DNA from 4 places in the Streptomyces liangshanensis genome. Region 2 is predicted to be linked to each of the others. Evidence: riboswitches for the same ligand, from Rfam matches in the RefSeq annotation. Region 2 holds a riboswitch; each other region holds the start of a gene.
The links. A riboswitch is a leader RNA that binds a small molecule or an ion and turns the genes downstream of it on or off. The one in region 2 is predicted to bind cyclic di-AMP.
Positions count from the first base shown of each region.

Region 1 (7,054 bases), 650 kb from region 2:
CCGGACACCCCCGGCCCGCACCGGAGGTAGGTTCAAAGACGTGACCCAAGAACCTCCCGCTCCCGGCCGCATCGTCCTCCTCACCGCCAGCCACCGCGTAGCCCCCGGCCTCCTCTCCTGGCCCGCCTGGCAGACGCTGCACGCCGCCGACCGCGTCCTCTGCGCCGACCCCGCGCACCCGCAGCTCCCGTACCTCCGCGAGGCCGGCGTGCGGGTCGAGCACGCCGCGCCCTCCGCCCAGGAGCTCGTCGAGGACTGCGCGGGCGGCCGTACCGTCGTCGTCCTCCCCACCGCCGACGGCGACGGCACGGACTCCGCCCTCACCGACGGCCTCGCCCGCCTCGCCGGCTCGGGCCGCGTCCAGATGCCGGACCTGGAGCTGCTCCCCGGCTCGTACGACCTCCCCGGCGCCCGCCTCCTCGACCTCGTCCAGGTCATGGACCGCATCCGCGCCGAGTGCCCGTGGTCCTCGATCCAGACGCACCAGGGCCTCGCCAAGTACGGCATCGAGGAGGCGTACGAACTGGTCGAGGCCATCGAGAACGGCGACGGCGACGAGCTGCGCGAGGAGCTGGGGGACGTCCTGCTCCAGGTGGTCTTCCACGCCCGGATCGCCCAGGACGGCCTGGACGAGGACATCGAGCCGTTCTCCATCGACGACGTGGCCGGCACGCTCGTGGACAAGCTCATCCACCGCCACCCCCACGTCTTCGGCGACGAGACCGCCGAGACCCCCGAGGACGTCAAGGCGCACTGGCTGCGGACCAAGGCGATCGAGAAGCAGCGCGAATCGGTCACCGACGGGGTCCCGCTGGGCCAGCCGGGCCTCGCCCTCGCGGCCAAGCTCGCGGGCCGCGCCCGTACCGCCGGACTGGACGTACGCCCCCCGGCGGGCGAAGGCATCGGCTACGAACTCCTCGCCCTGGCCACAGAGGCCGAGCGCACCGGCACCGACCCCGAAACAGCCCTACGCGCCGCGGCCCGAACCTACCGAGCCGCAATCCGCACCGCAGAGGGCCTCCCCACCTAGCCCCCGGCCCCCCCGACCCCCGGCCCCGACTCCGGCGTCCCCCGGACCGACCCGTACCCGCCCCGAGTCCGCTCCCGAGCCTCCCCCGTACGGCCAGTACACCCCCCCCGATTACTGTCAAGGCATGTCCGCCCACGCCCCCGAGCTCTTCACCTGGGAGTTCGCCACCGACCCCTACCCCGCCTACGCCTGGCTGCGCGAGCACGCGCCCGTGTACCGGACCGAGCTGCCCAGTGGCGTCGAGGCGTGGCTCGTCACGCGGTACGACGACGCCAAGCGGGCGCTCGCCGACCCCCGGCTCTCCAAGAACCCCGTCCACCACGCCGGGTCGGCGCACGCCAAGGGGCGGACGGGCATCCCGGGGGAGCGCAACGCCGAGCTGATGACGCATCTCCTGAACATCGACCCGCCGGACCACACCCGGCTGCGGCGGCTCGTGTCCAAGGCCTTCACCCCGCGACGGGTAGCCCAATTCGCGCCACGCGTGCAGGAGCTGACGGACCGTCTCATCGACGGGTTCGCGGCGAAGGGCGAGGCGGACCTCATCCACGACTTCGCCTTCCCCCTCCCCATCTACGCGATCTGCGACCTCCTCGGGGTCCCGCGCGAGGACCAGGACGACTTCCGGGACTGGGCCGGGATGATGATCCGCCACGGCGGCGGCCCGCGCGGCGGGGTCGCCCGGTCGGTCAAGAAGATGCGGAGCTACCTCGCCGAACTCATCCACCGCAAGCGCGAGAACCCCGGCGACGACCTGATCTCCGACCTGATCCGGTCGAGCGACCACGGCGAGCACCTCACCGAGAACGAGGCCGCCGCGATGGCCTTCATCCTCCTCTTCGCCGGGTTCGAGACCACCGTCAACCTCATCGGCAACGGGATGTACGCGCTGCTGCGCCACCCGGAGCAGCGCGCGCTGCTCCAGACGTCGCTGGACGCGGGGGAGAGCGGCCTGCTGGCGACCGGGATCGAGGAACTGCTGCGCTACGACGGGCCGGTGGAGCTCGCGACGTGGCGGTACGCCACCGAGCCGCTGACGCTCGGCGGGCAGGCGGTCGCGACCGGCGACCCCGTCCTGGTCGTCCTCGCGGCGGCCGACCGCGACCCCGCGCGGTTCGAGGACCCGGAACGGCTGGATCTCGCTCGGCGTGACAATCAGCATCTCGGTTACGGACACGGCATCCACTACTGCGTCGGCGCGCCGCTCGCCCGGCTGGAGGGACAGGCCGCGCTCGGCACGCTGTTGACGCGCCTGCCGGACGTGCGGCTTGCGGCGGATCCGGCCGATTTGCGCTGGCGCGGAGGGCTCATCATGCGTGGATTGCGCACACTTCCGGTGCAGTTCACGCCTTTGCCCGCCTGACGGACCGTCAGGAATGTGACTTTCACGTGATCTCCCCTGCATCGACTTGTGACAAGCGTTCGAGTCCGGCTACCTTCACCGACAGCTCAGCAGCCACACGCTGTAGTCGATTTCACGTGTGACGCCCCCTGCGTCGTACGGCACACGGAAGGCAACCGCATGTCCGCGAACGGCCGACACCGTCGCCCCCGCCAGGCGCCCGCCCTGATCGTCGCCGCGGGGGTGACCGGCTCCGCGATCGCCATCCCGCTGCTCGGCGCCACCTCCGCGAGCGCGGCGGACGCCTCCACCTGGGACCGCGTCGCCGACTGCGAGAGCGGGGGCGCGTGGAGCGCGGACCTCGGCAACGGGTACTTCGGCGGGGTCCAGATCTCCCAGGAGACCTGGGACGACTTCGGCGGCGGCAGCTACGCGACCCGCCCCGACCTCGCCAGCCGCTCCCAGCAGATAGCGGTCGCCGAGAAGATCCTCGACGCGCAGGGCCCGTCGGCCTGGGCCAGTTGCGCGCCCGTCGCGGGACTCGTGAAGGACACCGCGGAGCCCCTGGTCGACCCCGGGGCGGCCCCCGGGGCGGACGAGAGCTCCGCGACCCCCGAGGCGTCCACCGCGCCCTCAGGCGCGGACACGGACCGGGCCGAGGGCTCCGACACGACCCCGACCTCCCCCGGCAGCGCCACCCCGGACAGCAGCCCCTCCGCCGCGAAGCGCACGGACGGCGAACGGGACGGCCGGGACGGCCGGGACGGCGCGAAGGGCGACGGGGGCACCCCGAGCCCCTCCCGTTCCGCCACCCCCTCCACCGAGGCGACCACGGACACCGTGAAGGGCAAGCACCGCGGCGGCGCGGCCCCCGAGGACCCGGCGGCCTCCCCGGACCTGGCCGGCATCACGCCGGACAACTCGGGTGAAGAGCGCGAATCGGGCCGTCACGCCTCCCGGGGTGACGCACTGACACGTGACGCGGAGGCCGTGACGCCCGACGCCACCGCCACCCCCGACGGCGAGTACGTCGTACGCCCCGGTGACTGCCTGTGGCGCATCGCGGACGAGAACGGCGTCGACGGCGGCTGGCGCGCCCTCTACGACGCGAACAAGGACGCGCTCGGCACCGACCCCGACCTCATCCTGCCTGGCCAGACCGTCGATCTCGGCGTGAAGTAGCAGCAGTTGACGGCCCGCCCCCGAGGGGGGTTGGAGGCCCTATGTCCACTTCTGCGCAAGTGAGACAAGGGTCTCTTTGCCTCAACAGGGGACCTTTGGCCCACCGGTGGCGCTTTCTCCGCCCTCACCTGCGAAAACACGGTCGGCACACAGGGGAGTTCGGGCGATTTCTCCCCCATCGGCCACTTTGAACATCCGGTGGACCTGTGTCTACGGTCTGAACCGCTCGCACCGCGGGCCTCGTCGACCGTCACGCCGAATCCTGCCGTCGGTCGGGGGGAGTAATCGTCGCGTCAAGCGCCGAAGGCAGGAGCGGGGGACCCAAAGGTTAGGTGCCGGCCCCGGCCGTCGAGAGACGGCCGACGACCGGCTCGGGGTGAAGCCGCGTACAGCGAGGGCCGGGAGGCCCCGACGGACGCGGCCGGGCAACTCACTTGGCCCGAACCCGACAGCTGACCTCGTAGGCGTCGGTGAGGAGATAGCTTCATGCTGCGTTCCAAGGCCAAGCACCGCCGTCCGTCCAAGGTCGTCCGTTACGCCACGCTCGCCGGGGTGACCGGTGCCGCCGTCGCGGTCCCGCTGCTCGGCGCCACGTCCGCCTCCGCCGCCACCACCGCCGAGTGGGACCAGGTCGCCGCGTGCGAGTCCGGCGGCAACTGGGCCATCAACACCGGCAACGGCTTCTCCGGCGGGCTCCAGTTCACCCCGTCCACCTGGGCCGCGTACGGCGGCACCGCCTACGCGCCCAACGCCTACCAGGCCTCCAAGTCGCAGCAGATAGCCGTCGCCGAGAAGGTCCTCGCGGGCCAGGGCAAGGGTGCCTGGCCGACCTGTGGTGTGGGCCTTTCCAACGCCTCGAACGACTCCGCCCCGGCGGCCCCCTCGCAGCCGGCCCGCCAGTCCGCGCCGCGCCAGCAGCAGTCCGCGCCGCAGCAGCAGGCTCCCCAGCGGCAGGCGGCGCCCTCGGCGCGCACCTCCGAGCAGCACGCCTCGCGCGGTACGAGCCGCCCCACCACGATCAAGAAGGGTGACGGCGAGTACAAGGTCAAGCCCGGCGACAGCCTGTCGAAGATCGCCGCCGCCCACCACGTCAAGGGTGGCTGGAAGAAGCTGTTCGACCTGAACAAGGACATCGTCACCGACGCCGACGTGATCTACCCGGGCCAGCAGCTCCACCTGAGCTGAGCCCGCCCGCCCGGCCAGCCGACCCGAGAGGTGACGCCGGCCGCCCGGTGAGCGACCGCCTCCCGGTCCGCTCCCTCCGGGGCCACCCGTCCCCCTCGCGGCCCCACCCCCGTACCACCCCGGCCCCGCGCGTTCTTCCCCCGTACGCGCGCGGGCCGGGGTTCCCCCGTTCCGGCCACGCGACCGACCGCGTGGCCGGAACGGACCCCGCCGGTGCCGTTCGCCCGCGTGTCATCAGGATGACGTCTTCATTTCGTCCCAGCGGGCGGGCACCGGCCTGCCGACGGCCCGGGGCCGGTTAGGCTCGTGTCGCGGGACCGAGCGGCCCCGCGCCCAAAGCGTCACATCCCATGAAGGAGATGCTCGTGCCGTCCATCGACGTCGTCGTAGCCCGGGAAATCCTCGACTCCCGAGGCAACCCCACGGTCGAGGTCGAGGTCGGCCTCGACGACGGCAGCACCGGCCGTGCTGCTGTCCCCTCCGGTGCCTCCACCGGTGCGTTCGAGGCCCTTGAACTCCGCGACGGTGACCCCAACCGTTACCAGGGCAAGGGTGTCGAGAAGGCCGTCCTCGCCGTCATCGAGCAGATCGGCCCGGAGCTCGTCGGGTACGACGCCACCGAGCAGCGCCTCATCGACCAGGCGATGTTCGACCTGGACGCCACCCCGGACAAGTCGTCGCTCGGCGCGAACGCCATCCTCGGCGTCTCCCTCGCCGTCGCGCACGCCGCCTCCGAGGCCTCCGACCTGCCGCTCTTCCGCTACCTCGGCGGCCCGAACGCGCACCTGCTGCCCGTTCCGATGATGAACATCCTGAACGGCGGCTCGCACGCCGACTCCAACGTGGACATCCAGGAGTTCATGATCGCCCCGATCGGCGCGGAGTCCTTCTCCGAGGCCCTGCGCTGGGGCGCCGAGGTCTACCACACGCTCAAGCGCGTCCTGAAGGACAAGGGCCTGTCGACCGGCCTCGGCGACGAGGGCGGCTTCGCGCCCAACCTGGACTCCAACCGCGCCGCGCTCGACCTCATCCTCGAAGCGATCAAGGAAGCCGGTTACGTGCCCGGCCGCGACATCGCGCTCGCGCTCGACGTCGCCGCGTCCGAGTTCTACAAGGACGGCGTGTACGAGTTCGAGGGCAAGTCCCGCTCGGCCGCCGAGCTGACCGAGTACTACGAGGAGCTCGTCGCCTCCTACCCGCTGGTCTCCATCGAGGACCCGCTGTACGAGGACGACTGGGCCGGCTGGAAGGTCCTCACCGACAAGCTGGGCTCCAAGGTCCAGATCGTCGGCGACGACCTCTTCGTCACCAACCCCGAGCGCCTCGCCCGTGGCATCGAGGAGGGCTCCGCGAACGCCCTGCTCGTCAAGGTCAACCAGATCGGCTCGCTGACCGAGACGCTGGACGCCGTCGAGCTGGCCCAGCGCAGCGGCTTCAAGTGCATGATGTCCCACCGCTCCGGCGAGACCGAGGACGTCACCATCGCCGACCTCGCCGTCGCCACCAACTGCGGCCAGATCAAGACCGGCGCCCCCGCCCGCTCGGAGCGCGTGGCCAAGTACAACCAGCTGCTGCGCATCGAGGAGATCCTCGACGACGCCGCGGTGTACGCCGGCCGCAGCGCGTTCCCCCGCTTCAAGGGCTGACGACGCCGGTCGGCGGCCGCTGACCAGCCCGTCGTACGTACGTCCCCGTCCCCGGTCCCGTACCGTGTCCGGGGACGTACGTACGTGACAGGGGAGGCGGACCATGGCCGGGAACCGGGACCGGTTCTCCACCGCGACCAGGCTGCGGGTGCTCGGTGAGCAGACCGCGGCCCGTGTCTACCGCTCGCAGAACCGCCGCCAGGCCCGCCGCTCGCGGCTCACCGGCCGCGCGGCCTTCCTCGCCCTCGTGGTCTGCACGCTGGTCGTCGCGCTCGCGTACCCGATGCGGCAGTACGTGTCGCAGCAGAACGACATCGCCGACCAGGAGAAGCTGTCCCGCGAGGCACGGCAGCGGGTGGAGGAGCTGCGCGACGAGAAGGCACGTCTCCAGGACGACGCCTACATCGAGCGGCTGGCCCGTGAGCACCTCCACTACGTGATGCCCGGGGACACCGGCTACACCATGATCGACCCGGAGGCGGCGCGGCAGGAGCGCGAGGAGCAGGGCGCGGCCGACCGCCCCTGGTACTCCAACGTCCTGGACAGCGTGGACAACGCGGACCGCCCGGACACGTAACACCCGTACACCCACCGACCTCACGCATCACGCGGTTGAGCAGAACTAGGCAGGCATGGACACGCCCCCTCCGCAGACCGGACGCACCGAGC
Region 1 is NZ_CP050177.1:4,877,043-4,884,096, forward strand. Features, by position in the region: gene HA039_RS21140 (nucleoside triphosphate pyrophosphohydrolase) at 41-1,030, shown strand; gene HA039_RS21145 (cytochrome P450 family protein) at 1,155-2,393, shown strand; gene HA039_RS21150 (LysM peptidoglycan-binding domain-containing protein) at 2,553-3,554, shown strand; cyclic di-AMP (ydaO/yuaA leader) riboswitch at 3,843-4,036, shown strand; gene HA039_RS21155 (LysM peptidoglycan-binding domain-containing protein) at 4,041-4,739, shown strand; gene eno (phosphopyruvate hydratase) at 5,099-6,385, shown strand; gene HA039_RS21165 (FtsB family cell division protein) at 6,489-6,962, shown strand; gene HA039_RS21170 (DUF501 domain-containing protein) at 7,018-7,054, shown strand, end outside.
Region 1: another riboswitch for cyclic di-AMP. It lies ahead of HA039_RS21155 (LysM peptidoglycan-binding domain-containing protein); the one in region 2 lies ahead of HA039_RS18275 (M23 family metallopeptidase).

Region 2 (7,054 bases):
GCGGGCCAGCGGGCTCGCAGTCGCGGGGCCAGGCCGGGGGCGCGGTCACTGAGCCGAGCCAGGCGGGGGCGCGCCCGGGCGGGGCCGCGGTCGCCGGGGCCGGGCGGGGGCGCGCGGGGACTCCGTAGAATCGGGGGCATTGTGGCCGAGCCCGAGAAGACCGAGATGACCCAGATCGCCGAGACCCCCGCCGAGATCCCTGCCGAGGCGTCCGCCAAGACCGGTGCCGAGGCCCCCGCCCGGACGTCCGCGGCGCCCCGTACCGAGATCTCCGCCGAGCACCGTGCCGGGACGCCCGCCGACACCCATGCCGAGGTCCCCGCCGAGACGCGTGCCAGGACCCCCGGCGGGACGCCCGCCGAGCGGGGTACCGGGACCCCCGCCGAGGCGGCCCGGGGCGTCAGCGCCGGGAGCGGCGGGCCCGAGAGCGGTGGCGCCCCAGTCGCCCGGTCCCAGGACAACAGCGCCAAGCGGCTGGCCGCGCATCACGGCACGGTCATGAGCCGGATGTTCCCCAACGGCACCGGCCCCGCCGCCGACCCCGCCGGGTCGCACTTCGAGCGGCGTATCCGCAGCTTCCAGCCGCGCCGCAGCCGGGTCACGGCCGGCCAGGCCGACGCGCTGCGCCGCAAGTGGGCCGCCTGGGGGCTGGACGTCGACGGGCAGCGATCCGTCGACCCGGCCGCGCTGTTCGGCGGGCTGCCCGTCGTCCTGGAGATCGGCTTCGGGATGGGCGAGGCCACCGCGCAGATGGCCGCCGCCGACCCCGGCACCGGGATCCTCGCCGTCGACGTGCACACCCCCGGGCAGGGCAACCTGATCCGTCTCGCGGAGCGGAACGGGCTGTCCAACATCCGGGTGGCCAACGGCGACGCGATCATCCTGCTCAGGGAGATGCTGCCGGCCGCGTCCCTCGACGGGCTGCGCGTCTACTTCCCCGACCCCTGGCCCAAGACCCGGCACCACAAGCGGCGCCTGATCCAGCCGGAGTTCCTCGACCTCGCCGCGCGGCGGCTGCGGCCCGGGGCCGTACTGCACTGCGCGACCGACTGGGAGCCGTACGCGGAACAGATGCTGGAGCTCCTCACGGCCCACCCGGCCTACGAGAACACCCAGGAGGACGGCGGGTACGCGCCCCGCCCCGCCCAGCGGCCGCTGACCCGGTTCGAGGGCCAGGGGCTCGACAAGGGCCACACGGTGCACGACGTGCTGTTCCGCCGGGCGGCCCACCTCCCGGCGAGCACCCCGACGCCAGCCGCCTGACCCCGGCCGCCTGACCCGCGGTGGCCGGTCAGGCGCCGTCGCCGGGCGCCCGTGCCGCTGGTTAGGGTCGACGGGTGTCCGCACCGCCCCCGCCGTACCCCGCGCCCGGCTCCGACCCCGACCCCCACCCCGCCCTGCCGCGCCGCGTGTTCTGGCGCCGCCGTACGTTCTGGGCCCACCGGGCCGTCCGGGCGACCGCCGTGATCACCGCGCTCGCCCTGTGCGGCCTGGTGATCCTCCTGCTCGTCCGGGACCAGACCGGCACCGAGGGCTTCCTCGTCGGCCTCGGCCTCGCCGTCCTGCCCGTACCGCTGCTCATGACGGTCTTCCGCTGGCTGGACCGGGTCGAACCGGGCCCGTGGCGCAACCTGTTGTTCGCGTTCGCCTGGGGCGCCTGCGCCGCCGCCCTGGTGGCGATCCTCGCCAACTCCCTGGCCATCCACTGGATCGCCGCCGCGACCGCCGACCCCCGGGGCGCGGAGTCGCTGGGCGCCACGGTGATAGCGCCGGTCGTCGAGGAGAGCGCGAAGGCCTGCGCGATCCTGCTCATCTTCCTGTTCCGCAGGCGGGAGTTCACCGGGCTGGTGGACGGGGTGGTCGTCGCGGGCTTCTCCGCGACCGGCTTCGCGTTCACCGAGAACATCCTCTACCTCGGCAACGCCTTCGGCGAGGACCAGTACACCGGCGACTCCGGCCTGACCTCCATGACCGTCGCCACCTTCGTCGTACGGATCGTGCTGTCGCCGTTCGCGCACCCGCTCTTCACCGTGCTGACGGGCATCGGCTTCGGGCTGGCGGCGGCCACGGCCCGCCACCGCAGGCTGCGCAGAGCGGTGTTGCCGCTGCTGGGCCTGGTCCTGGCGATGGGCATGCACGCACTGTGGAACGGCTCCGCGTCCCTCTTCGGCCCGTACGGCTTCTACCTGGTCTACGGCGCGTTCATGGTCCCCGTGCTCGGGCTCGTCACCTGGCTGGCGATCTGGAGCAGGCAGCGCGAACTGCGCACGATCTCCGCCGAGTTGCCCGCGTACTCCGCCGCCGGCTGGCTCGTCCCCGCCGCGCCGCACGCGCTCTCCTCGATGCGGGCGCGCACGATGGCACGGGACTTCGCGGGCCGTACGTACGGGGCGCGGGCGGCGAGGACCGTCGGGGAGTACGAGGCGTTCGCGACGTCCCTCGCCTTCCTCCGCCACCGGGCGCAACGGGAGCCGGGCGCGCCGGACTTCGCCGAGCGGGAGCGGGAGCTGCTGCACCACCTGTGGCAGCGCAGGACGATCGCGGGGCCCGCGCTCACGTACGCGGCGCGGGCCACGGGCCGGGTACGGGTGCCGCCGCCGTACGCCGACTACGAGGGCTACAACCCGTACCGCGACTGACCGTCCCCGTACCCCTTCGGGACCCGCGGGGGTACGGGGACGCGCCCGAAGGGCTCGGCGGGGGGACGGAAACGCGCCGGAAGGGCTCGGCGGGGGGACGGAGACCCGCCCGACCGGCATCAGCGGGGGTACGGGGACGCGGGGCTCAGCGGAAACCCGCCCGACCGCCCTCAGGCGGAAGCCGCCGCCAGGTCGGCCAGCTCCTCCGCCGTCAGCTCCAGTCCGGTCGCCGCAAGCAGCACCGGCAGCTGCTCGACGGTCCGCGCGGACGCCAGCGGCGCCACCACGGTGGGCTGGGCCGCGAGCCACGCCAGCGCCACGGTGCCGGCCTCGACACCACGCGCCCCGGCGACCCGGTCCAGCGACGCGAGCACGGCGCGGCCGCGCTCGGTCTCCAGGTGCTTGCCCGCCCCGGCCGCCCGGGGGCTGTCGACCGTGGTCCCGGGACGGTACTTGCCGGTGAGGAAGCCCGCCGCGAGCGAGGAGTACGGCACGGTGGACAGCCCGCGCCCGGCCACGAGGTCCTGGAGCGGGCCCTCGTAGGTGTCGCGGGAGACCAGGTTGTAGCGCGGCTGGAGGACCTCGTACCGGGCCAGGCCCTCACGCTCGGAGAAGTCCAGCGACGCGGTGAGCCGCTCGACGCTGAGGTTGGAGGCGGCTATCGCCCGTACCTTGCCGTCCCTCACCAACTGGTCCAGCGCGGTGATGATCTCCTCGACCGGCACCTCGGGGTCGTCGAAGTGCGTGTAGTAGAGGTCGATGTAGTCCGTACGCAGCCGGCGCAGCGATTCCTCGGCCGCGCCCTTGATGGTGGCCGCCCGCAGGCCCTTGAACCGCGGGTGCGAGCCGACCTTGGTCGCCACGACGACCTCGGAGCGGTTGCCGCGCGCGGCGATCCAGTCGCCGAGGACGGTCTCCGACTCGCCGCCCTGGTGGCCGGGTGCCCAGGAGGAGTACGTGTCGGCGGTGTCCACGAAGTTGCCGCCCACGGCGGCGTACGCGTCGAGGACGGCGAAGGACTGGGCCTCGTCGGAGGTCCAGCCGAAGACGTTGCCGCCGAGGGAGAGGGGGAAGACCCGGAGGTCGGAGGAGCCCAGGGCACGGAGATCTGTCATGAACTCCCCCAACGACGCGGTGGCCGGGGACTATTCCGCCGCCCCCGGCACACAGCGGTCGGTTACGGGTTGAGGCCCTTGCCCTGGAGCCAGGCCATCGGGTCGATGCCCGTGCCGCCCGGGGTGTGGACCTCCAGGTGCAGGTGCGGTCCCGTCACGTTGCCGGTCGCGCCGACGCGGCCGATGACCTCGCCGGTGGCGACCTTCTGGCCGGCGGTGACCGTCATCGAGGACTGGTGGCAGAACCACAGCTCCGTACCGTCGTCCAGCTCCAGCACCGTGCGGTAGCCGTACGAGCCGGACCAGCCGGCCGACTTGACCGTGCCGCTGTGGACGGCCTTGATCGGCGTACCGGTGGGGGCCGCGAAGTCGAGCCCGGTGTGGTAGCCGGAGGACCACATGGAGCCGGCCTGGCCGAAGGTGGAGGTGATCGTGTACGAGACGACGGGAAGGGTGTAGCTCTGGGCCAGCTTGGCCAGGCGCTCCTTCTCGGCCTTGGCGGCCGCCTTGGCCTTGGCCTCGGCCTCCGCCTTCTCCTTCGCTTCCTGGATCTTCTTCTCGGCCTCGGACTGCTGCTTCTTCGCGTCAGCGGCGGCCTTCTCGGCCGCCGCCGTCTGCGCGGCGAGCTTCGTCGTGGCGTCGGCCTCGGCCTGCTGCGCCTCGGCCTGCTGGAGGATCCGGGCCCGCAGCGCCTCGCCGGCGTCGGTGGCGCCCTGCTGGAAGTCGGCGGTGGTCATGCCCGCGGTGGTCAGCGGGTCCGTGGCGAGCGCGCTCGGCTTGGCCTCTTCCGTACCCAGGGATCCGACGCCCGGCAGCGACTTGGCGGCCGGAAGGTTGTCCGTGATGGCATCGGGCAGGGATATGGAGACGGCGGGCTTGTCCTGGGCGGTGGCGATGCCACCCGCGCCGACGGCGGCGAGGACGCCGACGCCGAGGACCGTGGAACTGCGGGCCAGTCCGCGCTGCTTGGCGACGCGGTGCCTGCCTCGTACGGGAGGAAGGACGGACTCCTCGGTGGGGTTCCACTCCCCCCAGGTGCGGTCCGCTTCGCCGCCGAAGGTCGGCGGTTCGAAGGTTTCCGTTTCGAAGGGGGCATCGAGGGCAGGCTTGTTGGACGCCACTGGGGCGCGCTCCTTTCCTTCCTTCTCGCCTACCGGGTTAGCTGACGGGTTCGGAGCAGGAAGGTCTCCTACGGGTGCTCTCGCGGCACAAGGCAGCAAGAAGCTCCCGATTCACCCCAATTGGTGGTTCCCCGGTTCCCTTGCGGGATTCGGCGCGTGCGGCACGGCGCCGTCCTGACGACGGCTGGGACGACCGCGCTGCGTTATCGAACGTTAATAGAGACATGGGCTTTATTCCAAGCTGTTCCGGATGATCGTTAACGAATCCGCAACGGACGTACCGGGACAGATCGAGGCGCAAGCGGGCGAGTTGATCGTCCCGGGAGGGTACTCGGGTGGCCAGAGGTTTCTGATGGGTTGTCAGGCGTTGTGCGGAGCGGTATGCCCCGATCACGGAGCGTGCGGGACGCGGGGTGGGCGGTACGGAACGGCGGCGCCCCCACCGGTGGCCCCGGCCCCCGCGACCCCCTTCCGCAACCCCTTTCCGGACCCCGCCGGCCCCGTCAGGGCACGACCGGCATCGTCCTGCGCCGTTCCGGCTGCCCCTGGGCGGGCCGGCTGACCGCCAGCAGCGCCATGTCGTCCGTGTTCCCGCCACCCGTGTGCACGCGTACGTCCCCGATGAGCGCGTCGAGCATCTCGTCGGGCCCCGGGAAGATCCGGCCGGACAGCCGCTCACGCGCGTCGTAGAAGACGCCCTTCGCGTTGCGCGCCTCGGACAGCCCGTCCGTGTAGAAGAGCAGCGTCGCCCCCGGCGGGAACGGCTCCTCGTCCGCGCGGTCCGGCCACGCCCCCAGCTCGCTCATCCCCAGCGGCAGGGCGTGGTCACCGGGCGCCAGCATCGCCACCGCGCCGTCCCCGTGGGTCAGCAGCGGCTCGGGGTGGCCGCGGTTGACCAGCCGTACCACCGCCTCACCGTTCGGGATCTCGGCCAGTACGGCGGTGGTGAAGCCCTCGAAGACGTCGACGCCGTCCCGGCGCGTCCCCTCCCGCGTCAGCGCGCGCTCCAAGCGCTGCGCGACGCCCTCCAGCGTGCCTTCCTGCTCGGCGGCCTCCCGGAACGCCCCGATGACCACCGCCACCGTCTCGACGGCCTCCAGGCCCTTCCCCCGTACGTCCCCGACCACCAGGCGCACCCCGTGCGGCGTGTCCTGCACGGCGAACAGGTCCCCGCCGATGAACGCGCCCTCCTGCGCCGCCTCGTACCGCGCGGCGATGTGCAGCCCGCCGATCCGGTCGGCGGGTCTGGGCAGCACGGCGCGCTGGGCCGTCTCGGCGATGATGCGGGCGGACGCGAGGCGCTCGCCGCTCAGGCGCACGACCCGGTTGATGCCGAGCGCGAGGACGGAGACGGTGAGCACGGTCAGCAGCTCGGTGATGGCGTCGGCGGTCCCGACCGTGCCGTCGACGAGGCGCAGCACCAGATCGGTGCAGAGCGCGGCGACGCCGGTGAGCAGGGTGCCCAGCGGCGTGAAGAACGGCGCGGCGACCAGGGCCGCGGAGCAGAAGAAGGGGGAGGCGGTGAAGCGGGTGGGGGTCGTGGAGTCGAAGATCACGCCGACGACGATCACGAACGCGGGCAGGTAGCGGACGATCCTGCGTCCGATACGGCCGGGCTCGGCGGTCACGCCCCGGTCGACGAAGCCGCCGTCCGGGATCCGGCCGCCGGCGGCCGCGACCGGAGTGCTGCCGGTCCCGCCCGAGGGGTCGAACCCGCCTTCGAAGCGGGTGCCGAAGCCGGTGGCGGGGCCGGGGGGCCGGGGCGTACCGGAGCCGGCTCCGCCCGCGCGGGCGGGGCCGGGCCCCGGGGCCGCGCCGTCGCTGCCCTTCCCCGGCCTTCTCGGCCCCGGCTTCCTCAGCTTCCCCACCTTGTGGTCTCCTGCCCGGTCCAGCTTCGGCTGCGGTCGGTACCGCGCTCACCCCAGGCTGGTCGCCACCGCGCCGGGCGGCGAGTCGCCATCGACCGAGTGGGCTACGGAACCGATCGCTCCACCACTGCCCCTTCACGGTACGCGGAGGTGCGGGTACGACGAAGGCCCGGATCCACTGGGGATCCGGGCCTTCCATCCTTCTGAGTAGCGGGGGCAGGATTTGAACCTACGACCTCTGGGTTATGAGCCCAGCGAGCTACCGAGCTGCTCCACCCCGCGTCGGTAAACCTGACTCTACGCCATCCGGA
Region 2 is NZ_CP050177.1:4,226,370-4,233,423, reverse strand. Features, by position in the region: gene trmB (tRNA (guanosine(46)-N7)-methyltransferase TrmB) at 499-1,263, shown strand; gene HA039_RS18285 (PrsW family intramembrane metalloprotease) at 1,338-2,639, shown strand; gene HA039_RS18280 (aldo/keto reductase) at 2,810-3,754, opposite strand; gene HA039_RS18275 (M23 family metallopeptidase) at 3,817-4,875, opposite strand; cyclic di-AMP (ydaO/yuaA leader) riboswitch at 4,887-5,040, opposite strand; gene HA039_RS18270 (PP2C family protein-serine/threonine phosphatase) at 5,379-6,533, opposite strand; tRNA gene HA039_RS18265 (tRNA-Met) at 6,952-7,025, opposite strand.

Region 3 (7,054 bases), 3.3 Mb from region 2:
GACGATGCTCCAGGCCGCCCGCAAGGGTCTCTTCGCCCAGATGGTGGTCGTCCCGCTGCTCCAGAAGCACCGGATCCTCACGCAGGTCTCCGGCGACCACCTCGAAGTGATCAAGCTGATCCCGCCGCTGACCATCGGTGAACCGGAGGTCGAGCGCTTCGTGGATGCCTTCACCGCCGTCATGGACGACGCGCACGGGGGCGGCGGGCTCATGTGGGACTTCGGCAGGACGCTGGTGAAGCAGGCCGTCGCGAACCGGTAGGGGCCCGGACTCCGGCTGCTGCCTGGATGCTTTTGCCTCGGAGGCAAAAAAGTTGCCTCCGGGGCACGTTCCTGGCGCAATGGAGGCATGAACACGCCTGAGGGCGCGGCTCCCGGCCGGTCCGACGCGCCGCCGACCATCCTGCCGGAAGTGCTCCCCGATGTCGCCCCCCGCCTGCGCGAGCTGCGGCGCGACCGCCGCCTCACGCTGGAGACCGTCGCCGCGCGGGCGGGTCTGTCACCCGCCCACCTCTCCCGGCTGGAGACCGGCCGGCGCCAGCCCTCGCTGCCGATGCTGCTGGCCCTCGCCCGCATCTACGGTACGACGGTCTCCGACCTGCTCGGCGAGGCGCCCGCCGAACGCGATCCCGTCGTCCGCGCCGGACGCCAGGAACCGGTCGAGGCCGACGGCTGGACGTACCACCGCGCGGGCGGCTCGGGCCGGGCCATGCAGCCGCTGCGGGTCGTGGTGCCGTACGGCGCGCAGGGCGACCTCGTGCGCGTGCACCCCGGGGAGGAGTGGCTGTACGTCCTCGGCGGGCGGCTGCGGCTCGGCCTCGGGGACGCGGTGCACGTCCTCGGCCCCGGGGACAGCGCGCACTTCGACTCGCTCACCCCGCACCGCCTCGCCGCCGCCGACCCCGGCGGGACCGAGCTGCTGTTCGTCCACACCCTGCTCCAGAGCCCCACCGCCGATCTCCACTGACGGCCTTCGAGAAAGGTTCGACACCATGCCGGAGAACAATGTGCCGCAGAACAAGAGGAACTGGACGCTGCCCCGAGGGCTGGTCATCCGCCTCTTCGCCTACCTGATCGCCGGACACCTCTTCGCCGGCTTCCTCTACCTGCTGTTCAGCGTCGGGTCCTAGGACGCGTCGAGCAGGCCCTCGCGCAGCCGCTCCCGCGTCTCCGGGGCGAGTCCGAGGCCCTCGGACAGGTAGCGGTCGGTGGAGCCCCAGGTGGTCGTGATCGTGTCGAAGGCCGCCTCCAGGTACGCGGCGCGCGCGTCGAAGAGCGGGCCGAGCAGCTCCATCACCTCCGCGGACATCCCGGCGGGTGAGGTGTCACTGCGGCGGACCTTGTAACGGCGGCTCGGCTCGTTCGACTTGAGGTAGTCCTCCTCGATCGCGTCGCGCTCCACACCGACCGCGAGCAGCGACACCGCGACCGACAGGCCCGCGCGGTCCTTGCCCGCCGCGCAGTGCATCAGCGCGGGCACGTTGTTGTCGGCGAGCGCGTGCAGGACCCTGCTGTGCTCGGCCGTACGCTCCCGGATGATCGTGCGGTACGAATCGACCATCCGGGCCGCCGCCTTCCCGTCGGCGAGGAGCGACCGCAGCTGGCCGAGGTCGCCGTCCCGCACCATCCGCCAGAACTCGGCGCCGTCCGCCGGGTCGGTCAGCGGGATGTTCACGTTCCGTACCCCGGGCAGCTCGACGTCCTCCCCGTCGAGACGCACATCGGCCGCGTTGCGGAAGTCGAAGACGGTGTGCAGACCCAGCGACGTGAGGAAGGCGGCGTCGGCCGGGGTGGCCCCCGCGAGGTGCCCGCTGCGGTAGAGCCGCCCGTACCGCACCTTCCTGCCGTCCGTGGTCGGCAGCCCGCCCACGTCGCGGAAGTTGCGTACGCCGGTCAGCTCCGGCTCGACCGGCGGCACGTGCGGCAGATTCTGGGTCACGGGCTGCTCCTCCGTGTCTGCCGTCGGCGCGGCTCGCCGACGATGTCGACTGCGACCTTACGACATGGCCGCCCGGGCAATTGATCGCATCTGTCCGTATTGAGGGATTGCAACCAACCTGCCCCGGTCAAGGGGGAGATGGGCTCCTATCCGTGAGCAGGATCATATCCGTGACGGTGCGTGGCGGTCAGCGGAAACGGAATTACGACGTCAGAAGGAAAGCGAAGATCGCATATCCACGCAGGGTGACCGGAAAGGCCGGAAGATATCGGAGCGTGCACGGGAGAGGGGAGCCGGCGGCTTGTACCGGCCGTCCGCGGCGGCTTACGTTCACCCTCAATCCGAGCGGAACGCCTAATCCTGCCGCCGCCCGGAATTCGCACCCACCCACCATCCACGCGTGGCAGGAGCGGGGGACCCAGGTAGTACGCCGTTCCGTTTCCGCGGACGGCTAGGGGTGAAGTCGCGGAGCAACCGCGACCGGGCATCTCCAGCCCGAACCCGACAGCTCACCTCGTAGGCGCCGGAGAGGAATTCACCATGCCCGCGAAGGGTAAGCACCGCCGTCCCAAGAAGAACCCGATCACCCGAGGATTTGTCCTGGCCGGGACGGGCGGAGCCGCGGTCGTGCTTCCGCTCGTCGGCGCCACCGGGGCCAACGCCGCACCGGCCGCCGCCGGATCCGTCACCGCGTCCGCCGCCCAGGCCGCCCCCGTGTCCCTCGTCCGGGCCGCCGGGACCTCCGGCGCCTCCGGGACCGCCGCGACCTACTCCGTCGTCCCCGGCGACTCCCTGGCGAAGATCTCCAGGAAGAAAAAGATCGCGGGAGGCTGGAAGAAGCTCTACGCGGACAACAAGCGCGCCGTCGGCTCCGACCCGTCGCTGATCCACCCCGGCCTCAAGCTGACCCTCCGCACCCAGGCCCGCGCGGACGACCGCGCCGAGGCCCCCACCACGGCCTCCCGCTCCGCCGAGCGCACCGCGCCCAAGAAGGAGGCCGCGCCCGCGGCGAAGGCCGCCCCGGTCGCCGAGAAGGCGTCCTCCGCCTTCACGCTGCCGGTCGACGGCATCGCCATCGGCACGCCGTACCACGCCTCGGGCAGCAACTGGTCCAGCGGCTACCACACCGGTGTGGACTTCCTGGCGCCCTCGGGCACCGTGGTGAAGGCCGTCGGCGCGGGCACCGTCGTGACCGCCGGTGACGGCGGCTCGTACGGCAACCAGGTGGTCGTCCGGCACGCGGACGGCATGTACTCGCAGTACGCCCACCTGTCCTCGATCGCCGTCTCCGCCGGACAGACCGTCAGCGAGGGCCAGCAGCTGGGGCTCTCCGGCGCCACCGGCAACGTGACCGGCCCGCACCTGCACTTCGAGATCCGCACCGGTCCCGACTACGGCTCGGACGTCGACCCGCTGGCCTTCCTGCGGGACCAGGGCGTCACCGTCTGATCCCCTCCGGGTTCCTTCCGCCCCGCTCCGGTGATTCCCTTTCACCGGAGCGGGGCTATTCCCGTTTGGGCCAAACTTGACCGATGGGGTATCTCACCCCGCGTCAACCACTTCTTACGGTCGCGTAGGTCACATCCCCGGGTGAATCATGTCCTCCTGTGGGAGACGATTCGAGAACAAGAAGACGTGGCACATTCGGGTCGTACGCAGCGCTCGGTGACAGTTTCACGGAGGGCGTGGGGGATCCGGGACCGGACGGGACCTATGTGGGCTGGGCGGACCGGCTGGCCGTTCTGCTCGCCGACCAACTCCCCGCCGCGGGCGGGCCGGAAAAGGACGCGGACACCGTCCACGGCGATTTCAGGTACGCGAATCTCGCGATACGGGGCCGGCTGCTCGACCACATCGTCGCGGAACAGATTCCGCGGGCCCGTGAACTCGCCCCGGACCTGGTGACCTTCTGCGCGGGCGGCAACGACATCATCCGGCCGGGCTCCGACCCCGACGACGTGGCCGAGCGCTTCGAGCGGGCCGTCGCCGACCTGACCGGCGCGGTCGGCACGGTCATGGTGACCACCGGCTTCGACACCCGGAACGTACCGGTGCTGCGGCATCTGCGCGGCAAGATCGCCACCTACACCGCGCACGTCAGGTCCATCGCCGACCGGTACGACTGCCCCGTCCTCGACCTGTGGTCGCTCAGGTCCGTCCAGGACCGGCGGGCCTGGGACAGCGACCGCCTCCACCTCTCGCCCGAGGGCCACACCCGGGTCGCGCTGCGCGCCGGGCAGGTGCTCGGCCTGGACGTGCCCGCCGACCCGGACCAGCCGTGGCCGCCGCAGCCGCCGCGTGGCACGTTCGAGGTGCGGCGCGACGACATCCACTGGGCCAGGGAGCACCTCGTGCCGTGGATCGGGCGGCGGCTGCGCGGCGAGTCGTCCGGTGATCATGTGGCGGCCAAGCGTCCGGACCTGCTGCCGCTCAAGTGCTGAACGGCCGGGATCCGCTCCAGGACGCCGCCCGCGAACACGTCGTACAACGGCAGCGTCTCCAGGTGCACATAGCCGATGTGGCAGTCGCACACGGCGAGCGGACAGCCCCGGGGGCCGAGGGCCGCGCGGTACGAACCGTCGTACAGGTTGCCCAGTTCGGCGCGGACGAAGTGGCAGCGCCGTACCGTACCGTCGCCGTCCACGGAGATCACCGACTCGCCCGTGCGGCACGGCAGTCCGGCCGAGCGGTGCGGATGGCGGCTGTACGGGAACAGCGCGTCCAGCTCCGTCCAGCGGGCGGCCTCGTCGTCGCCGTACGTGTGCCCCTCGGCCGCGTTGATCCAGAGGTAGACGTGCTCCGGCAGCTCCGCCCGGAGCCGGCGCGCGTGCTCCAGGTGCTCGGGCAGGCCGACGACACCGACGCTGAACCGCACGCCGAGGGCCGCCAGGTCGTGGCACTTGGCGAGGAACCGGTCGTAGGGCGTCTGTCCCGGGTGGTACGTGCACCACAGGGCCAGCTTCCCCGGATCGGCGTCCGCGAGCCAGTCGGTGCGGCAGCTCAGGTTCGTCTGGACGGCCACCCGGCGGATGTGCGGCAGGTGCGACAGCTCGGTGAGCGTGCGCCGGTACCAGGACCGGACCAGGCTCTCGCCCCACGGGGTGAAAAGCACCGACAGCCGGTCGTCCGTGGACTCCGCGGCCCAGGAGGCGAACCGGTCGAGGGCGGTCCGGTCGGCGAGCAACTGGGCCCTGCTGTCCCGCCGCTTGGCGAACGGGCAGTACGGGCAGTCGTAGTCGCAGGACGCGAGCGGACCGCGGTAGAGGATCGTCAGGTCCATCGCGGGACTCATTTCAGCGCGTACGCGGCCATGGCGGCCCGTACGGCGGGGGAGAAGAGCGCCGGGCCCAGCGCGTCGGAGTGCGCGAGGCCCTCGGGGGAGAGCCGCAGCAGGCCGGGGCCCGCGCCCGCGTCGAGCCAGCCGTACGCCTCGAACCGGGCCAGCTCGGCGGGGAAGTCATCGGCGGGACCGGTGCCGAACCGCGCCACGTAGTCGGCCGTCTCCATGCCCCGCGCCTGGAGAAGCGACTGGAGCAGGTGACGGCGGCGGGCCTCGTCGCCGTCCCCGTCCATCCGGTGGCCCACCTCGGCGCGGGAGAAGTCCCGGGTCCCTGTGTAGGCGTCGATGATGGTCCGTATCTCGCGCATCTCGACCGCGTAGTCGAACGAGTAGTGCAGGCGCGAGGTGTACGAACGGGCGCCGCAGCCCAGGCCGATCATGCCGTCCGTCTGGCAGGCGTGGTCGCCGGGCCCCTCGGCGGGGGATCCCGGGCGGCGGAACATCCGCATCGACACCTGCTCGTACCCCTCGGCGAGAAGGTGGTCACGGCCCTGCCGGTAGAGGCGCAGCCGCCGCGCGTCCCACGCGCCGTCGTCCTCCGCGCGGTCGCCGTCGCCGCCCGTCCTGCCGAGGCCGGTGAGCGGGCGGACGTACAGCGGGTACAGGTACAGCTCCTCGGGGAGCCAGGCGAGCGCCGCGTCCAGGGAATGACGCCAGGACCGCTCGGTCTGGCCGTCGATGCCGTAGATCAGGTCGATGTTGAGGACCGGGACGCGGGCGTCGCGGATCCGGCCGAGGGCCGCCTCGACCTCGGCGCGGCGCTGCGGGCGTACCGCCGCCCTCGCCTCCGCGTCGACGAAGCTCTGGACGCCGATGCTCAGCCGGGTCGCGCCCCGGTCGGCGAGGACCGCGAGCCGGTCGGCGGTGGCCGTCGAGGGGGACGTCTCGACCGAGAGGGGAACGGCCCGCAGATCGGCGCCCGTCCGCTTCTCGGCGATGTCGCACAGCCGCTCCAGCTCGCCCGCGTCGAGGAAGGTGGGCGTGCCGCCGCCGAACGCCGCCGCGGCGAACCGCACCGGTTCGGCGTCACCGAGCGCGTCCCGTACGGCGCTCGCCTGCCGGTCCAGCGCGTCGAGGTAACGGGTGGTCAGTTCGTCCGGCGCGCCGATCCGGGTGAAGAGATTGCAGAAGCCGCACCGCACCTCGCAGAACGGGATGTGGACGTAGAGGGAGAGCGCGTCCTTGCTCTCGCCCGCCCACTCGTCGGCCAGGACGGGCCGGTCGGGGAGCGGACGGTACGCCGTCTTGTGCGGGTAGGCGTACACGTAGCTCTCGTAGGGGCGTGGTCGGTGCTGATCGGTCATGAGAGGGCCCCCGGTTCCAGGAAGAAGTGTGCGTACGGCACGGTCCAGACGCTGTCGTGGCCCAGCCGGTGACCGGTCCAGCCGTCGTCCCCGTACGCCGTGCCGTGGTCGGAACAGACGATCGTGAAGCAGCGACGGCGGCTGCTCGCGGCGGCGAAGAGCCGCCCGATGTGCCGGTCGACGTATTCGAGGGCGGCCGCGTGCGTGGCCCGCGAGTCACCCGCCTCGCGCGTGGCGCCCGGCAGGTGGAACCAGTTGGGCTGGTGCAGCGCCGCCACGTTGACGAAGAGGAACAGCCGTCGCTCGGCGGGCAGGGCCGCGACGACCTCCTCGGCCCGGGTGACCTGAGCCTCGAACGAGGTGGGCGAGGGCACCCCGAACTCCGGCTCCCAGTGGCTCTCCTGGAACAGGCCGGGGAGGACCGAGCCGAGCGCGCCCCGCCGGTTGAAGAACCCGACCCCGCCCACGCAC
Region 3 is NZ_CP050177.1:962,092-969,145, reverse strand. Features, by position in the region: gene HA039_RS04270 (aspartate aminotransferase family protein) at 1-262, shown strand, start outside; gene HA039_RS04265 (helix-turn-helix domain-containing protein) at 350-967, shown strand; gene HA039_RS04260 (DUF6126 family protein) at 993-1,130, shown strand; gene HA039_RS04255 (tyrosine-protein phosphatase) at 1,127-1,939, opposite strand; cyclic di-AMP (ydaO/yuaA leader) riboswitch at 2,314-2,477, shown strand; gene HA039_RS04250 (M23 family metallopeptidase) at 2,480-3,388, shown strand; gene HA039_RS04245 (SGNH/GDSL hydrolase family protein) at 3,547-4,380, shown strand; gene HA039_RS04240 (STM4011 family radical SAM protein) at 4,335-5,219, opposite strand; gene HA039_RS04235 (STM4012 family radical SAM protein) at 5,228-6,583, opposite strand; gene HA039_RS04230 (STM4013/SEN3800 family hydrolase) at 6,580-7,054, opposite strand, start outside.
Region 3: another riboswitch for cyclic di-AMP. It lies ahead of HA039_RS04250 (M23 family metallopeptidase); the one in region 2 lies ahead of HA039_RS18275 (M23 family metallopeptidase).

Region 4 (7,054 bases), 2.7 Mb from region 2:
GCTCGACCCGTACTCCAAGCTCTTCGAGGAGCGGATCATCTTCCTCGGCACCCCCATCGACGACACAGCGGTCAACGACGTCATCGCGCAGTTCCTCCACCTCGAGTACGCGGCGCCCGACCAGGACATCTGCCTCTACCTCAACTCCCCCGGCGGCTCGGTCAGCGCCATGACCGCCATCTACGACACGATGCGGACGGTCATGTGCGACGTGCAGACGACGTGCCTGGGCCAGGCGGCCTCCACGGCGGCCGTCCTGCTCGCGGCCGGCACGCCCGGCAAGCGGATGGCACTGCCGGGCGCGCGGGTCGTCCTCCAGCAGCCGAGCGTCGACGAACCCGTCCGGGGCCAGCCGTCCGACCTGATGATCCAGGCCGGGGAACTGCTGCGGACGCGCGACCTGCTCGGGTCGCTGCTGGCGGAGCACACCGGGCAGAGCGCCGAGCGGGTACGGGACGACCTGGAGCGGGACACGATCTTCGACGCCGCCGGCGCGCGGGCGTACGGCCTGGTCGACCACGTGGTGGGGACGCGCAAGACCTCGGCCGGCCTCGTCGGCCCGGCGGGCCGGCGGTGACCCGCGCGTGCTGCCGCCCGAACTGCCGCCCCTGCCCGCACTGACCCGCGCCGAAGGCGAGTTCGTCGACGCCTTCCTGTCCGTGGTGGATCTGCTCGGGCGGATCAACCCGGCGCGCGAGAACGACACGTACAGCGCGTTGCGCGCCGCCCAGGCGCTCCCCGCGCGCGCCGTGGAGCTGCGGGACGCCCTGACGAAGATGCACGCCAGGGGCGAGACGGAGGTGCACGCCGCGACCCTGGCGCGGGCGTTGCGGGTGCTCGACGGGGAGCGCCGCGCGGGACGCGTCACCATGCCGCCCGGGGAACCGGCTTGACGGAGCGTTCCCGTACGGGCGTGCGCCTACGGAAACGCCTCCCCCGTTCGGCGTAGGAGCCGACTGGACACCACCGGGGACGTGAGTTGCGCAAAGTGACCATACGCGCAACGAGAGGTGACACTCCGTCGCAGGTGCGACCCTCGTCGGGCCCCCGTCGTCCGGACCAAAACCCTCGCGTGCACCCGTATGGGTCAGACGTGATGAGATTCACATATCGTCGTTTCGCCTCGGAAATCTCTCCGATCCGCGTCAAGATCCCTGGGACGACAAGCCCCCGCCAACCGCGGCGGGGCGGTCCGGGCGGACGCCGAGTCCTGCCGCCGATCCGGATGCCTGGTCGACACGAGTGGATCGGCAGGAGTGGAGGACCCGAGCAGTACGGGCCGGCCCGCACAGGGTCGTCCCTCGGGGTGAAGCCGCTGACGCGGCCGGGCAACTTCGCCAGCCCGAACCCGACAGGTCATCCTTCACAGGCGGCTGACGAAGGGTTGCGCATGACTGCGCAGACACATGTCCCGTCCGTGTTCTCCCGGGCGGGGGCCGTCTCGGCCCTCACGCTCGCCGCGGTCGGCGGTTCGCTGCTGGTCCCGGGCGCCGCGTCCGAGGCCCAGGCCGTGCCGCACGCGGCGACGGCGCTCCAGGTGGCCGCTTCCAAGAAGGGATCGCCGTACAAGTACGGGGCGTCGGGGCCACGCCGCTTCGACTGCTCGGGGCTGACGGTCTATTCGTACAAGAAGGCGGGCAAGAAGCTGCCTCGTACCGCCCAGCAGCAGTACAACAAGACGCGCCACATCTCGGCGGCCGGCCGGAAGAAGGGGGATCTGGTGTTCTTCCACTCGGGGAGCAGCGTCTACCACGTCGGGATCTACGCGGGCGGCGGCAAGATCTGGCACTCGCCGAAGAGCGGGGACGTGGTGCGGCTGGAGCGCATCTGGTCCAGGAGCGTCTGGTACGGCCGGGTCGGCTGACGGGGCCCGGGCGGGCGGACGGAGCGCGGTCCCGGGACGGTGCGGGGGCGGGGACAGGGCCCTCGGAGCCGTCTGATGTCTCGGAGTCTTCGGGGTTACCGGAGTTGCCGGAGCCGTCGGAGTTCTGGGAGTCGTGAGAGCTGTCGGGACGGTGTGCTCAGCTCTGCACCGGCACCGTCCAGGGCAGCGCGATCCAGACCGTCTTCCCGCCTTCCTCCGTGGGGGTCACGCTCACCCGTCCGCCGCACTCGGCGGTCAGTGAGCGGATGATGACCATGCCGCGGCCGTTGTCCTGCTGCACCGCGGCGGGCAGCCGCCGCGGCCACCTCGGGTGGCTGTCGGTGACGCCGACCCGCAACCGCTCGTCGCGCTCCAGCCGTACGTCCACGGTGAACGTCGGGGACCGGCCGAAGGTGTGCTGGACGGCGTTGGTCGCGAGCTCCGAGACGATCAGCCGGACCGTGTCCGCCAGATCGGCCTCGCCGGGCAGCCCCCATTCCGTGAGAAGGTCCGCGACGAATCTTCGGGCCGCGGGGACCGAGGCCGCATCACTCGGCAGGGTGACGGATGCTTCCTGATGGTCTGCCATGGCGACGCTGTCCCTTTCCCGCCGGGCCGGACTTCGGCACAGAACTGATGCTGCGCCGGCGGCTCGGACTGTGCTTCGCGCCAGAGTGCCACTTATCGTGCCGTTCAGGGGGCTGATCCACCGAGATATGTGGAATTCTGTCGCTCGAAGCGGTGAACTCTGCTACGTCAGAACGTATTTGAGGGCTCTTGTCCGGGGTTCCGGTGCTATCGGCCCACCGGGGCCGCGGTGGCGATGATCGTTCCCACCGCCGCGTCGAGCTGACGGTCCGTCAGGTCGGCGCGGGCGGTGAGCCTGATGCGCGAGACACCGTCGGTCACGGACGGCGGACGAAAGCATCCCACGGCCAGGCCCGCCGCGCGGCAGTCGGCCGCCCAGCGGACGGCGGCCTCCGCCGAGGCCGCCCGGACCGACACCACGGCGGCGTCCGGGCGCACGGCGCTCAACCCGGCCCCGGTGAGCCGCTCGTACAGCGTCAGCGCGACCTCCCGGGCCCGCGCCGCCCGCCCGGGCTCGCGGCGCAGCAGCCGCAGGCTCTCGCGCGCCCCGCCGACGGCGGCCGGCGCGAGTCCGGTGTCGAAGATGAACGTGCGCGCGGCGTTGACCAGGTGCTCGATGACCCGGGCCGGCCCGAGGACGGCGCCGCCCTGGCTGCCCAGCGACTTGGAGAGGGTGACCGTGGCCACGACGCCGCCGGCTCCCGCGATCCCCGCGGCGGCCGGCGCCCCGCGCCCGCCGTCGCCGAGCACGCCGAGGCCGTGCGCGTCGTCGACGACCAGGGCCGCGCCCCGGGTACGGCAGACCTCGGCCAGCTCGTCCAGCGGCGCGGCGTCGCCGTCCACCGAGAACACCCCGTCGGTGACGACGAGGGCCCGGCGTCCCGGGTGCGCGTCGAGCGTCTCGCGTACGGCCGCGGGGTCGGCGTGCGGGACGACGAGCGTCTCGGCGCGCGCGAGGCGGCAACCGTCGATGATCGAGGCGTGGTTGCCCGCGTCGGACACGATCAGCGAGCCGGGGGCGGTCAGCGCGGTGAGGGCGGCGAGGTTGGCCGCGTAGCCGGACGACAGGACGAGCGCGGCCTCGAAGCCGCAGAACCCGGCCAGTTCGGCTTCCAGTTCGGCGTGGAGCGTGGTGCTGCCCGTGACCAGGCGGGACCCGGTGGCGCCGGCGCCCCAGCGCAGCGCCGCGTCCGCCGCGGCGGCGGTGACCGCGGGGTGGCGGGCGAGGCCGAGGTAGTCGTTGCTCGCGAGGTCGACCAGGGGCGAGTCGGCCGCGCGGGGGCGGAGCGTACGGACCAGACCCGCGCGCTCGCGGCGGCGGGCCTCGGCGCCGGTCCAGCCGAACGGATCCGCGGGCGCCCCGGAGGCATGACCGGCCGCCGGGCGGGCAGAGTCGTCCGGTGCGGGCAGCCGTCCGGGACGGGAGCGCGGGTCCTGGCGGTCCTCCCGCGCGTGCTCGTGGTCCTGACGCGGGTCCTGGAGATCCTGCGGGTCCTGGCGGTCCTGCTGCACGGGAAGGGTCCTTTTGTAGGCTGCGCACAGACCCTAACCGGCACCGGATCGGGTCAGGATGTGGCCATACACACACTTCGATCCGGTGGTGTTGTCGGGTTCCTCCCTGGCATCGGAGCCTCGCGGTGAGCGAGGATCAACGCCATGGATCTGCTGAAGACGCTGGTGGAGAAGGGCCTGCGGCGTGAGCTGCCGACCCGCGAAGAGGCCCTCGCCGTACTGGCGACCTCCGACGACGAGCTGCTCGACGTGGTGGCCGCGGCGGGGAAGGTGCGCCGCCAGTGGTTCGGGCGGCGGGTGAAGCTGAACTATCTGGTCAACCTCAAGTCCGGGCTCTGCCCCGAGGACTGCTCGTACTGCTCGCAGCGGCTCGGGTCGACGGCGGAGATCCTCAAGTACACCTGGCTCAAGCCCGACGAGGCGTCGAAGGCGGCGGCCGCGGGCGTGGCCGGCGGGGCGAAGCGGGTCTGTCTGGTGGCGAGCGGCCGGGGGCCGACGGACCGCGACGTCGAGCGGGTCTCGGGCACCATCAAGGCGATCAAGGAACAGAACGAGGGCGTCGAGGTGTGCGCGTGCCTCGGGCTCCTCTCGGACGGCCAGGCCGAGCGGCTGCGGGCGGCGGGGGCCGACGCGTACAACCACAACCTCAACACGTCCGAGGGCACGTACGGGGACATCACCACGACGCACACCTACGCGGACCGCGTGGACACGGTGAACAGGGCCCACGCGGCGGGCCTCTCGGCCTGCTCCGGGCTGATCGCGGGCATGGGCGAGAGCGACGAGGACCTGGTCGACGTCGTCTTCTCGCTGCGCGCGCTCGACCCGGACTCGGTGCCGGTGAACTTCCTGATCCCCTTCGAGGGAACGCCGTTGGCGAAGGAGTGGAACCTCACCCCGCAGCGCTGCCTGCGGATCCTCGCCATGACCCGGTTCGTCTGCCCGGACGTGGAGGTACGGCTGGCCGGCGGGCGTGAGGTGCATCTGCGCACGATGCAGCCGCTCGCGCTGCACCTGGTCAACTCGATCTTCCTCGGCGACTACCTCACGAGTGAGGGCCAGGAGGGCAAGGCGGACCTGGACATGATCGCCGACGCCGGGTTCGAGGTGGAGGGCGCGGGCACCACGACGCTGCCGGAGCACCGGAGCGGCGCGGCCTGCGCGCCGTGCGGCGGGGCGGACGGCGGCGAGGGCGCGGGCGCCTGCGCTGGCGCGGTCCCGACGGCGCGGGCCGACGTGGCTCCCGCCGACGCGGTGCGGACGGATCTGGTGGCCGTGCGGCGCCGGGGCGCGGGTACGGACATCGCCCCGAATGCCTGAGACCGCGCTGCCCCCGCTCACCCCCCGGGACCTGCTCGACCTGGACCGCGCCCATGTCTGGCATCCGTACGGCCCCATGCCGGGCCGTACGGAACCGCTGGTCGTGGAGTCTGCGTCGGGGGTACGGCTCCGGCTGGCCGAACCCGCCCACGGGCAGCTTGAGTTGGTCGACGGGATGTCGTCCTGGTGGTCGGCGATCCATGGGTACAACCACCCCGTCCTCAACGACGCGGCCCACGCGCAGCTGGACCGGATGAGCCATGTGATGTTCGGCGGTCTCACCCACGAACCCGCCGTACGGCTCGCGGCCAAACTGGTCGAGATCACGCCGGAGCCGCTGCGGCACGTCTTCCTCGCCGACTCCGGTTCGGTGTCGGTCGAGGTGGCGCTGAAGATGTGCCTCCAGTACTGGCGGTCGGTGGGCCGGCCCGGCAAGCAGCGGTTGCTGACCTGGCGGGGCGGCTACCACGGGGACACCTGGCAGCCGATGTCGGTGTGCGATCCCGACGGCGGGATGCACGAGCTGTGGTCGGGGGTGCTGCCGCGCCAGATCTTCGCGGACGCGCCGCCGGTCGCGTACGACGAGACGTACGCGCGCGGTCTGCGGGAGCTGATCGGCCGGCACGCCGACGAGCTGGCGGCGGTGATCGTGGAGCCGGTGGTGCAGGGCGCGGGCGGGATGCGCTTCCACTCCCCCGCGTACCTGCGGGTGCTGCGGGAGGCGTGCGACGCGCACGACGTGCTGCTGATCCTGGACGAGATCGCGACCGGTTTCGGGCGCACGGGCACGCTGTTCGCCGCGGAGCAGGGCGGGATCTCGCCCGACGTGATGTGCGTCGGCAAGGCGCTGACCGGCGGCTATCTCACGATGGCGGCGACGCTGTGCACGACGCGGGTGGCCGAGGGCATCGCGCTCGGCGACGTGCCCGTACTGGCCCACGGGCCGACCTTCATGGGCAACCCGCTGGCCGCGTCCGTCGCGCTCGCCTCGATCGACCTGCTCCTCGGCCAGGACTGGCGGGCGGAGGTCGGGCGGATCGGGGCGGGGCTGCGCGAGGGCCTCGCGAAGGCGGCGGGGCTGCCGGGCGTCCTGGACGTGCGGGTGCTGGGCGCCATCGGGGTGGTGCAGCTGGACCACGAGGTGGACATGGCGGCGGCGACCCGCGCGGCGGTGCGGGAGGGCGTGTGGCTGCGGCCGTTCCGCGACCTCGTCTACACGATGCCGCCGTACGTGACGGGCGACGAGGACATCTCGAGGATCTGCCGCGCGGTGGTCGCGGCGGCGGAGGAGGGCTGACATGCCGGTGCTGGTCGTGACGGGAACGGGCACGGAGGTCGGCAAGACGGTCGTCACGGCGGCCGTGGCGGCGGCGGCCCTCGCGCGCGGCCGGACGGTCGCGGTGCTGAAGCCGGCCCAGACGGGCGTGGCCCCGGACGAGCCGGGGGACGCGGCGGAGGTGGCGCGGCTCGCGGGAGGGCCCGGCGGCGGGTCGGTGACCGTGGTGGAACTCGCCCGGTTCCCGGAGCCGTTGGCGCCCGCCACCGCCGCGCGGCGGTCGGGCCTGGCCCCGGTGTCTCCCGACGAGGTCGCCGACGCGGCGCTGAAGCTCGCCGTCGAACACGACCTGGTGCTGGTCGAGGGGGCGGGCGGCCTGCTGGTGCGGTTCGACGCGGCGGGCGGCACGCTCGCGGACGTGGCCCGGTTGCTCGGCGCGCCGGTGCTCGTGGTGGCCGCGGCGGGCCTCGGCACGCTGAACGTCACCGCGCTGA
Region 4 is NZ_CP050177.1:6,892,496-6,899,549, reverse strand. Features, by position in the region: gene HA039_RS30005 (ATP-dependent Clp protease proteolytic subunit) at 1-577, shown strand, start outside; gene HA039_RS30000 (hypothetical protein) at 585-893, shown strand; cyclic di-AMP (ydaO/yuaA leader) riboswitch at 1,205-1,387, shown strand; gene HA039_RS29995 (C40 family peptidase) at 1,391-1,864, shown strand; gene HA039_RS29990 (ATP-binding protein) at 2,022-2,453, opposite strand; gene HA039_RS29985 (8-amino-7-oxononanoate synthase) at 2,660-3,862, opposite strand; gene bioB (biotin synthase BioB) at 4,109-5,284, shown strand; gene HA039_RS29975 (adenosylmethionine--8-amino-7-oxononanoate transaminase) at 5,277-6,581, shown strand; gene bioD (dethiobiotin synthase) at 6,583-7,054, shown strand, end outside.
Region 4: another riboswitch for cyclic di-AMP. It lies ahead of HA039_RS29995 (C40 family peptidase); the one in region 2 lies ahead of HA039_RS18275 (M23 family metallopeptidase).